DNA from 2 places in the Arthrobacter glycogeni genome. Region 2 is predicted to be linked to the other one. Evidence: riboswitches for the same ligand, from Rfam matches in the RefSeq annotation. Region 2 holds a riboswitch; the other holds the start of a gene.
The links. Region 2 has a riboswitch for cyclic di-AMP ahead of ACX80G_RS05680 (M23 family metallopeptidase). Riboswitches for the same ligand answer to the same signal wherever they lie in the genome.
Positions count from the first base shown of each region.

Region 1: another riboswitch for cyclic di-AMP. It lies ahead of ACX80G_RS09615 (LysM peptidoglycan-binding domain-containing protein); the one in region 2 lies ahead of ACX80G_RS05680 (M23 family metallopeptidase).

Region 1 covers NZ_JBTNDV010000007.1:164,542-169,607, reverse strand. The annotation lists gene ACX80G_RS09635 (heavy metal translocating P-type ATPase) at 1-922, shown strand, start outside; gene ACX80G_RS09630 (hypothetical protein) at 1,009-1,533, shown strand; gene ACX80G_RS09625 (DUF305 domain-containing protein) at 1,657-2,295, shown strand; gene ACX80G_RS09620 (F510_1955 family glycosylhydrolase) at 2,574-3,305, shown strand; cyclic di-AMP (ydaO/yuaA leader) riboswitch at 3,448-3,660, shown strand; gene ACX80G_RS09615 (LysM peptidoglycan-binding domain-containing protein) at 3,664-4,539, shown strand; gene ACX80G_RS09610 (tetratricopeptide repeat protein) at 4,943-5,066, shown strand, end outside.
Region 2 covers NZ_JBTNDV010000004.1:46,570-51,635, reverse strand. The annotation lists gene ACX80G_RS05695 (FecCD family ABC transporter permease) at 1-517, shown strand, start outside; gene ACX80G_RS05690 (ABC transporter ATP-binding protein) at 519-1,406, shown strand; gene ACX80G_RS05685 (siderophore-interacting protein) at 1,403-2,527, shown strand; cyclic di-AMP (ydaO/yuaA leader) riboswitch at 2,633-2,820, shown strand; gene ACX80G_RS05680 (M23 family metallopeptidase) at 2,825-3,502, shown strand; gene ACX80G_RS05675 (diacylglycerol/lipid kinase family protein) at 3,597-4,559, opposite strand; gene ACX80G_RS05670 (SGNH/GDSL hydrolase family protein) at 4,690-5,066, shown strand, end outside.

The DNA.
Region 1 (5,066 bases), on a different contig from region 2:
AGGAATGACTGACGGTGAAATGTTGGCTTTGGCCGCTGCGGCCGAGTCCGACAGCGAGCATCCGGTGGCACGGGCGATCGTCCAGGCGGCCGAACACAACCACAAATCGACGGCGTTCGGTTATCGTGGCAGCGGCTTTTCCTCGATGACAGGGCGCGGTGTCCGGGCGTCGGTCAACGGGTCCGAGATCACCGTTGGTGGGCCGAATATGCTCAAGGAACTGCAGCTGGAAACGCCTTCAGACATGATTGCTGCCGTCCAGGAATGGGTCGGCCGCGGCGCATCTGTGCTGCATGTGGTCCGCGACGACGCCGTCATCGGTGCCGTTCGGCTTGAGGACAGAGTGAGGGATGAGTCCCGTGCCGCTGTCAAAGCGCTGCAGGCCCGGGGTGTCAAGGTCGCCATGATCACCGGTGACGCACGCCAGGTCGCGGACGCCGTCGGGATGGAACTCGGCATTGACGAAGTCTTCGCCGATGTACTGCCCCAGGACAAGGATTCCAAGGTCGCCGAACTACAGTCCCGTGGCTTGAAGGTAGCGATGGTCGGCGACGGCGTGAATGACGCCCCCGCGTTGGCGCGAGCCGAAGTGGGGATCGCGATTGGGGCCGGTACCGACGTCGCAATGGAATCGGCCGGCGTCGTTCTGGCGGGCAATGATCCACGATCGGTGTTGGCAATGATCGACTTGTCCAGGGCCAGTTACCGCAAGATGATCCAGAACCTGGTGTGGGCCACGGGATACAACCTGCTTGCCGTCCCGTTGGCCGCCGGCGTGTTGGCCTTCGCCGGTTTCGTGCTCTCGCCCGCGGCGGGAGCAGTATTGATGAGTGTCTCGACCATCGTCGTCGCCTTGAACGCGCAACTGCTGCGCAGGATCGACCTGAGCCCCGAACGCTTCACCACCGACCCGGCTGTGTGAATGACTTGCCTCTTCGTCCTGATTGGAGGAAGAGGCAAGTCATTCACTAGGCTGGAAACAATCAACGGAATTGGAAGGAAACGGCGGTGACAGGCACATTTGGGCTGAGGACAGTGTTCGCACTGTCGAGAACAGCCGTGACCTTTCTGGGTTTTGTCGCCATCATCGTCGGAATCCTCGCAATGCACGTGTGGATGGGCGGTCACGGCGCGTCAACGCACGGCGCTCCAACCCTTGGTGCTTCAGCGCAGGGCGCCTCAGCACATGGTGCTGCGCTCCCGGCCAGTTCCACGACATCGAATGCCGGATTCCCGACGTCGGTCAGCGGTGAGAACCGGGTCCCGGCGAACAACGCTCACGCCGCTTACCCGGATGGACCTGCTGGCACCGGCGAAATGGGCGAGGGCTGCGGAGGGTCGTGCGGGAACGACGGCGGTGTGCTGGGGATGTGCCTCCTGGCGGTCATCGTCGTCGCAGTGCTGGCGTTCCTGTTACGTTCCGGCCGGCTCGTGCCCGGGTCGGTGCTGCTCCGTGGGCCGCCGCTCATCCGGTTGCGGACCCTATCAATCCCTGCTCCTTCACTGATTCAACTCTGTATCAGCCGGACGTAAGACACCGGCGCCTGCCTTTTGGGTATGCCTAGCGCAATGGCTCTCTCACCAAGGCAGCATCCTGCCCACCAAGGGTACTACTACAGACTATTCATCAGATGAATTCAGAAGGATCAGATCACCATGAAGCGTTACCTCTCCCTCTCAGCATTGAGCGTCGCGGCCGTCATCACCCTGGCGGGCTGCGGAAGCAACAACGACCCGGCCAGCCCGGCGGCCGAGCCAACGACCTCCACTGAGCAATCAGCACCCTCAACCGAATCAGGCGCTGAGGTATCGGCCGAGCACAACGACGCGGATGCGATGTTCGCCCAGCTGATGATTCCCCACCACCAGCAGGCGGTGGAAATGAGCGACATGATGCTGACCAAGGACAACATCAGCCCCAGTGTCATCGACCTCGCCACCAGGATCAAGGCTGCGCAAGACCCCGAGATCGAAACCATGACGAGCTGGCTCGAAGCCTGGGATCGCCCCTCCATGCCCGAAGGAGGCATGGAGGGCCACGACATGGGGTCTACGGGTGGCATGGACGGAATGATGGACGAGGATCAGATGGCTGACCTTGAAGCGGCCGAAGGCGGCGAAGCGGCCCAGATGTTCCTGGAATCCATGACCGCACACCACAACGGGGCGGTGGACATGGCGCAGGAAGAAATCGACAACGGCGAGAACCCTGAAGCGATCGCCCTCGCTGAGATGATCGTGGAAACCCAGCAAGCCGAAATTCAGGAAATGGAAGAACTGCTCGCGGAACTCTAACCGAAGATTAGTTCGCGAAGGGAAGGGCCAGGCATCTGGCCCTTCCCACCCTCTCCCCACTTTTTCTGTCACAACAAAGGATTGCCACTGTGCCTCGCCCCCAACCCCCCGTCCCACGCCTGCAACGAGGTGCCAAAATGGCCGTTCTCACCGTTGGCCTTTTGGTGCTCACTGCTTGCTCTACGTAAGTCTCACCGAGCTCGAACAGTAGTGATTCCTCTGAGTCCGTCGACGTTGACTCCGCCGACGCCGACGCGCAGGGTTATCCCGCCGGTCACATCCATGGGATGAGCGTGGACCCGGACACGAACCGGGTTCTGTTGGCCACCCACGACGGACTGTTTGACGTCTCAGAGTCGCCAGCAATCCAGATCGGGCCGACCATCGACCTGATGGGTTTCACCCCAGCAGGGAACGGCGAGTTGTACGCATCGGGTCATCCCGGCCCGGGAACCGACCTACCGAACCCGGTGGGCCTGATCCGATCGACAGACCAGGGCCAGACCTGGCAGCCGCTATCCAGGCAGGGCGAGTCTGACTTCCACGCCCTTGCCGCCACCGACGGTGGAATAGTCGGATTCGATGGGCAGCTCCGGATCAGCGCCGACGGTACCTCCTGGGAAGCCGCGGATGAACAGATACCCGCCTTCAACCTCGCCGCGACGTCCCGGGACAGCGTTGTGTTGGCAACCACCGAGGAAGGCCTGCAACGCTCGACCGACGACGGCGAAACCTGGGCCGCCGTTCCGAGCGCACCCTTGCTGATGCTCACCGCACTCTCCGGAGGAGAGGCTGCCGGAGTCACAGTCGAAGGCCAGATCCACACCAGTAGTGACGCTGGTCTGACCTGGGTCCCACAGGGGGCAGTTCGCGGCGAGGCGTCCGCGATCGCAACCCACGTACTTGACGACTCCACGTTGCGAATCTGGGTCGCGACCGAAGACGGTGTCCAGGTCTCCAATGACAACGGTCAGACCTTCGGGGACATCAGATCAAACCACCAGCAATAATCTGGTCTAGGGTTCGCCAATGCCCACAGGCCGTTACCCTAATGTGACTTAAATACTAGCGTGGGGTATTCTCTTACGAGTGATCCCGGCACCCCGCCGAGATCACATTCCCGCGCAGAATGCCGAGCCCTGCCGCTGCTCCGGGAGCCGTTCGCACAATCCAGATGGCAGGGACGGGGGAACCACGTTTCCACCGGGCCACCGCACGCGGTGACCCTCGGGGTTAAGTCGATCCGACTGTCCAGTGCAGAACCTGCATCGTACGCGAATGCGGGACAGCACACGGGTGGCGGACGGCCGGGTGACTCCCATCCGAACCCGACAGCTCACCCCGCAGGCATGGGAGAGGCAAAACACCATGTCACGTACATCCATTCCGGCACGCCACCGCGCCATCACCACCCACTCCATCGCCCTCGAGGGCCTGACTCAGGCCGCGAAGACCAACGCCGTCGCACTGGGCAAGCCAGCCATCATCGCAGCCGCGACCGGCAGCCTCGTCTTCTCCGTCGGAGCCACCGCCCACGCCGGAACCTATACTCAGGACGCCGCAACTACCGCGCAGGCAGCAACCGTTTCGGCACCAGCAGCTGGCGCGGATGCTTATACGGTCGTCGCCGGCGACACACTAGGGGCGATCGCAGCACGGCACGGGATCAACCTTGAGAATCTCCTGGCGCAGAACGGGCTGTCGTACGCCTCGGTCATCTTCCCAGGGCAGCAGATCCAGCTCACTGGCGGCGGAAGCGCTGCCGCCGTCGTTCCAGACGCCGTTCCTGCTGCGGCCGCCGCCCAGGCATTCACGCCAGCACCGGTTGCTCCAGCGCCATTGGCTCCGGCACCGGCCGCACCAGCAATGATGAGCCTGGCTTCCGGTTCCATTACCCCAATCGCACCTGAAAGCTCTTCGGTTTCCGCCAGCGGCGTCGGCGGAGCGCTGGTCGCTTCGGCTTACGGGCAGCTCGGTTCCATCCAGGACTGCACGATTCTCGTCGAGCGTGCACTGCGCTCCATCGGCTTGAACGTCGGCGACCTCGGACCCCTGCAGTTCGATCAGTACGGAACCCGGGTCTCAACTCCAGCGCCCGGTGACCTCGTTGTCCGTCCCGGTCACATCGGTATCTACGTCGGGAACGGCAACGTCATCAGCAGCGGCATGAACGGCTCGAACCTCACCATCGAGCACCCGCTGTCCGACCTCGCCGGCTCATACTTCGTGCGAGTCAACGGCTAGCTCCGAAGCCTCTACGGAACATTGCCGTAAAACTTGATGGGAAGTGGCGGGTGTCCTGAACGGAGGACGCCTGCCACTTTTGCGTTCCTCCAGCAACCAGGAGCCCGCATGCAGGACCGTGCTTGCCCAGAACCGGGACCGGGTCGTCCTCGCTTGCCCATGGCTGGCTGATAGTTACCGGTGAGTCGGACAGGACAGTCACGTTCCAAGCCTCATCATCGCCTATTGCTCTGGGCTGGCACGAATAGCGGTCTAGCTGCCACACCAACATCTCGGCTGTGCATGGCTTTTTCTCACCTAAGTCAAACTCGGATCATTCCGGTCTGCGTCGCCAGGCCCGAGTTGTCACGACATTTTTCGATCGAAGGCTCCGTAGATATGCGAGAGTGAACCGGTGGAAGGAATGCGACAGGAAGACGACCGCCAGTGCAGTTTCCGGGCGTCGATTAAACATGCCCGGTTCACTGACCCTGATGGGCTATTCAACGCAGCAAACGACCTGCAAAAGATCTCGAAGGCAGAAGCGG
Region 2 (5,066 bases):
GGTCAGTTTCCTGCTGACCCGCACCGATATCCGGACAGCGTCCGACGCGCTGGTCTGGCTGAACGGTTCGCTGAACTCCAGTAACTGGGACCGCGCCACCGTCCTGCTGCTCGCCCTGGCGCTGCTGGTCCCCACCGCCGCGGTCTTGTCGCGGGTGCTGCGTGGCCTGGAACTGGGTGACGACACCGCGGCGAGCCTCGGTGTCCGGGTGGAGCCGTCCCGGCTGGCCCTGATCACCGTCGGAGTTGCCCTCACCGCCGTTGCCACGGCAGCGGCCGGCCCGGTGGCGTTCGTCGCGTTCCTCGCCGGCCCGATCGCCCGGCGGCTCGTCAAGGGCGCCGTGTCGCTCACCGTGGCTGGCCTGGTCGGTGCGGTGATCGTCCTCGGCGCCGATTTCGTTGCCGCCACAATGATTCCCGGTGTGTCGCTGCCGGTCGGCGTGGTGACGGGCGTCCTCGGCGCACCGTTTCTCCTCTGGCTGCTGGTGACCGCCAACCGCACAGGCCAGGGAGGCTGATTTGACGTTGACAGCCAGTGAGCTGACCCTCGCGTACGATGACCGCAAGGTAGTCCAGGACCTCACCGTCGAACTGCCGGCCGGCAGGATCACGGTGATCGTTGGCGCCAACGCCTGCGGTAAATCGACCCTCCTGCGCGGCCTCGCCCGGCTGCTCAAACCGACGGCCGGCGTCGTCAGCCTCGACGGCAAGGACATTCATGCGCTGTCCACCCGTGCCGTCGCCCGCACCCTCGGGCTGCTGCCGCAGACCCCCGTCGCGCCGGACGGGATCACCGTCGCCGATCTGGTGGGGCGCGGCCGCTACCCGCACCAGGGCTGGTTCAGGCAGTGGACCGACGACGACGACGCCGCTGTCGCCGCCGCCCTCGAAGCCACCGACACCCTCGACCTCGTCGACCGATTCGTTGACGAACTGTCCGGCGGTCAGCGGCAACGCGTCTGGATTGCCATGGCCCTGGCCCAGCAGACCGACATCCTCCTGCTGGACGAACCCACCACCTTCCTCGACGTCACCCACCAGGTGGAGGTGCTGGATCTGATCACCGACCTGAACCGGCGCGATGGCACCACGGTTGCCATCGTTCTCCACGACCTCAACCTCGCCGCCCGCTACGCCGACCACCTGATCGCCATGAAGGACGGCCGAATCGCCGCCCAGGGCAACCCGGCCGACGTCGTGACCGAGGAGACAGTCACAGCGGTCTTCGGCCTGCAGTGCCGCGTCATTGCGGATCCTGTGTCCGGCACACCCCTGGTGGTGCCAGTGGGCCGGCACCACTCGAACGCCGAATCCACCCCAGCTTCATCCGACTCGACCACCGGGCGGGGGTACCTGCCCAACCCGCAGGACACGCTGGCGGCCCACCATCTGGAGGCGGCATCATGACCGACGTCGGCAACCGGACCGCCCGGCAGGGTCAGCGCACCGAAGCGGCAGTCCCGGCGGTGACAGCCTTCGACGTCGTCGTGGCCCGGGTGCAGCGCCTGAGCGACAACTTCCAGCGGATCACGTTCGGCGGGTCCTGCCTCAAGGACTTCGGCGTGCGGGGGGCGACCCTCGATCTGCGGATCAAGGTGGTAATCCCCGCCAGCCAGAACGACGACGCCCCCCACCCAAATCTGCGGGAGCTGCTGGAGGCGCCCACCGAGGGGCCCGGCTGGTACCAGCAGTGGCTGGCCCTGGACCCGGCCGACCGTGGATCGATGCGCACCTACACCGTCAGGGAAACCCGGTGCGACGACGACCAGCCCGAGATTGATGTCGATTTCGTGATGCATTTCGACGCCGACGGGAACGGGGGTCCGGCGTCGCTCTGGGCCGCCGCAGCAACACCCGGCGACCGGATCTGGTTGATCGGCCCGAACGCCCACGCCGCCACCTGCACCACTGCCGGATCCTACGGCGGGATCGAATGGCGCCCGGGGCTGGCCAAACACGTCCTGCTCGCCGGTGACGAGACAGCAGTCCCCGCCATCAGCGCCATCCTTGGCTCGCTGCCCACCCACATGGGTGGGCACGCCTTCCTTGAGGTGCCGGACCGGGCGGACTTCCAGGATGTTCCTACCGACTCCTCGGTTCACATCACCTGGCTGGCGCGGGGGCAACACCCCCACGGGGAACTCCTCGACGCAGCGGTCCGCGACGCGGTTCGCGTCCCGGGTTGGGTGTCGCTGGCGGCGCCCTTCGCCGTCGGCGTGGATCCCAGCTCTCCCGCCGGTCTGACCCTCGCGGCTGCCGCTGCCGCGGCGGCCGGTCCCGAGCCGGAAGAGGTGAACATCGATGAGGCGATCCTTTGGGAGACACCCCAGCTGTTGAACGCTTCGGCACTGATCGGCTCGCCTAACCCGGACCGGCCGTCCGGTGCCCTCCCCTTTTACGCCTGGATTGCCGGCGAAGCCGCGATGGTCCGTGGATTGCGGCGCTATCTGGTCCGCGACGTCGGCATCGACCGCAAACGGGTTGCCTTCATGGGGTATTGGCGCAGCGGCCGGTCGGAGCTTAGCTAGCCGCCACGCCCTGTGATATGTAACGGAATTGTAACTTTTCCGGCCGGTGGCCTACCCTTGTAGGGAGCCATTCGCATCATTGTGGCTCCCAGACTGCACGCCTAACCCTGTCAGTAGCTGGCCCCCAATTCACCGTGGCAGGGGTGGAGGACCCATCTTTTGGCAGTTTCCTGCCTAGGGGTGCAGCCCTTCGCAGATTGCTTTTCCGCTCTCGTCGGAACAGTAGGCAGAGGGCCGAGTCAACTCTTGCTCGAATCCGACAGCTAACTTCACCGGCGTTGCAGAGAGGCTTTTGTTGTGCACCATCCGGTTACTTCCGGGCGCCGCCGCGCGTCCGTCGAACCCACATTCCCCCGCCGGTCAGTTGTCCTCGCCACCGGGGCGCTCGCCGCAGCGGCGGGCCTTACCCTGACGGCGTTCTTCCCCTCGGCGGAGGTCCCACCCCGGCCAATCGCGGACGCGGTGACGAGCCCCACCGCGCCCGTCACCGCTGACGCCGACGCCACGATCGACTTCGGTAAGGAATCACCGCTCGCCATGGCCTCCACCCCGGCCGCCAAAACTACAGTCCTGTCCAGTGACGCCGCCACGTTCGCCGCGCCCATCACGGAAGCAACGATCGCCTCGCCGTTCGGCTATCGAGTGAATCCGATGGGCGGGCTCGGCGACGAGCTGCACACCGGCACCGACTACGCCGGCGCGTGCGACACCCCGGTGTTGGCTTCCCGCGCCGGCACCGTGGTGGAATCCGGGTGGCATGCCTACGGCGGTGGCCAGCGGATCGTGGTGGACCACGGCGGGGGACTCGAAACCTCCTACAACCACCTGAACACCCTCGGTGTCAGCGTCGGGGATGCCGTAGCGAAGGGGCAGGGCATCGGCGCCGTCGGCAGCACCGGCAACTCAACCGGCTGCCACCTCCACTTCGAGCTCCTGGTCGACGGCGAAAAGGTCGACCCCCAGACCCGGCTTTAGCGCGCAGCCCGGGAATCCCGCCGGCTGAGCCCCGTGGATGGGATTGTCTAGACAATCCCATCCACCGTGGCCGGCCGGTGGGAAATTGGAGCAGCTACGGGGTCGGGTTGGTGACTACTGCTGGATCCTTCTTGCCGTAGGGCATCCGCAACCGCAACGAGTTTGCATCCACGCGCAGGGCCATGTGGGTGCCCTTGCCGAGTGGGTCTCCGTCCAGTTGGATTTCCTGCGGCTCGTCGAGCTGGATTTCGGCGCTCTTGCACTGAAAGTACTCAAGCGACGGGTCTTTTCCCTTACCCCGGGCGAACAGCTTGCCGACGACGCCGAACCAGCCCAGCCGACCGGTCGGTGCAACGGTCATGACGTCCAGCAGGCCGTCGTCGATCTTCGCCCCCGGAAAAATCTCCAGTCCGCCCATAATCTTGCCGCAGTTTCCACCCATCACGCTGCGCAGGCGGCGGACGATGGGCTCGCCCCCGTCAAGGGTGATACGGGTTCGGGTGGGTTTCCCGCCCAGGTTGCGGATGCCGGCGTCGACGTAGGCCAGCCAGCCCACCTTGTCTTTAAGGTCGTCGCGGGTGTCAGCCATGATTGACGCGTCAAAGCCCAGGCCCGCCATCACCAGAAACACGTGGGATTCCTGCGCGCGGTCCACTGTGACGTGGATGACGTCCACATCGCGCTCGGTGCCGAACAGGGCAGCTTTGGCCGCCTCCTCGGGATTGTCGACGGCGATGTCCAGGTTACGCGCCAGCAGGTTGCCCGTCCCGAGCGGGATCAGGCCCAATGCGACGCCGGTGCCATTGACTACCTCTGCCACGCAACGGACCGTTCCGTCGCCGCCGGCAGCGATCACCACGTCCACACCAGCGTCAACGGCTTCTTTCGCCTGGCCGCGCCCTGGATCGTCGGCCGTCGTCTCCAGGTATAGGACCTCATCCCACCCGTCGGCGGCGCAGAGTTCCGAAACGATCGCGCGAATGTCAGCGCCGGTGTTCTTGACCGGGTTGATGATCAAGGCGGCACGCTTGTTCCGGGTTTCGGCGGGCTGGGTCATGGTGTCCTTCTCGGGGGTCGATGGGGGAATGATCAGGGAACGATCAAGGAATGGGGCTACTTCAACAGAAATTTATCAGGGTACTTGCTAACCCACCTTATCCCGCGCCGGGAGCGGGTAGCCTCGTCTAGTGGAATTTTCTCAGCGGTATGTGGCCCTTGGCGATTCGTTTACGGAAGGCGTGGGCGACTGGCATGAAGCCAGCCCCAACGGTGTGCGCGGGTGGGCGGACCGGGTGGCCGAGCAGCTGATCCTTGCGGACAGCTCGTGGGGCTACGCGAACCTCGCCGTCCGCGGGAAGAAGGTGCGCCAGGTCCTTGACGAACAGATTGATCGTGCGCTCGCCCTACAGCCCACCCTGATCACCATCTACGCGGGCGGCAACGACATTCTGCGGCCGCGCATCGACATCGACGCGTTGATGGCCGCGTACGACGACGGCGTGGGCCGGCTGGCGAGCTCGGGCGCCGCCGTCGTGCTGTTCACCGGGTTTGATTCAGTGGGTTC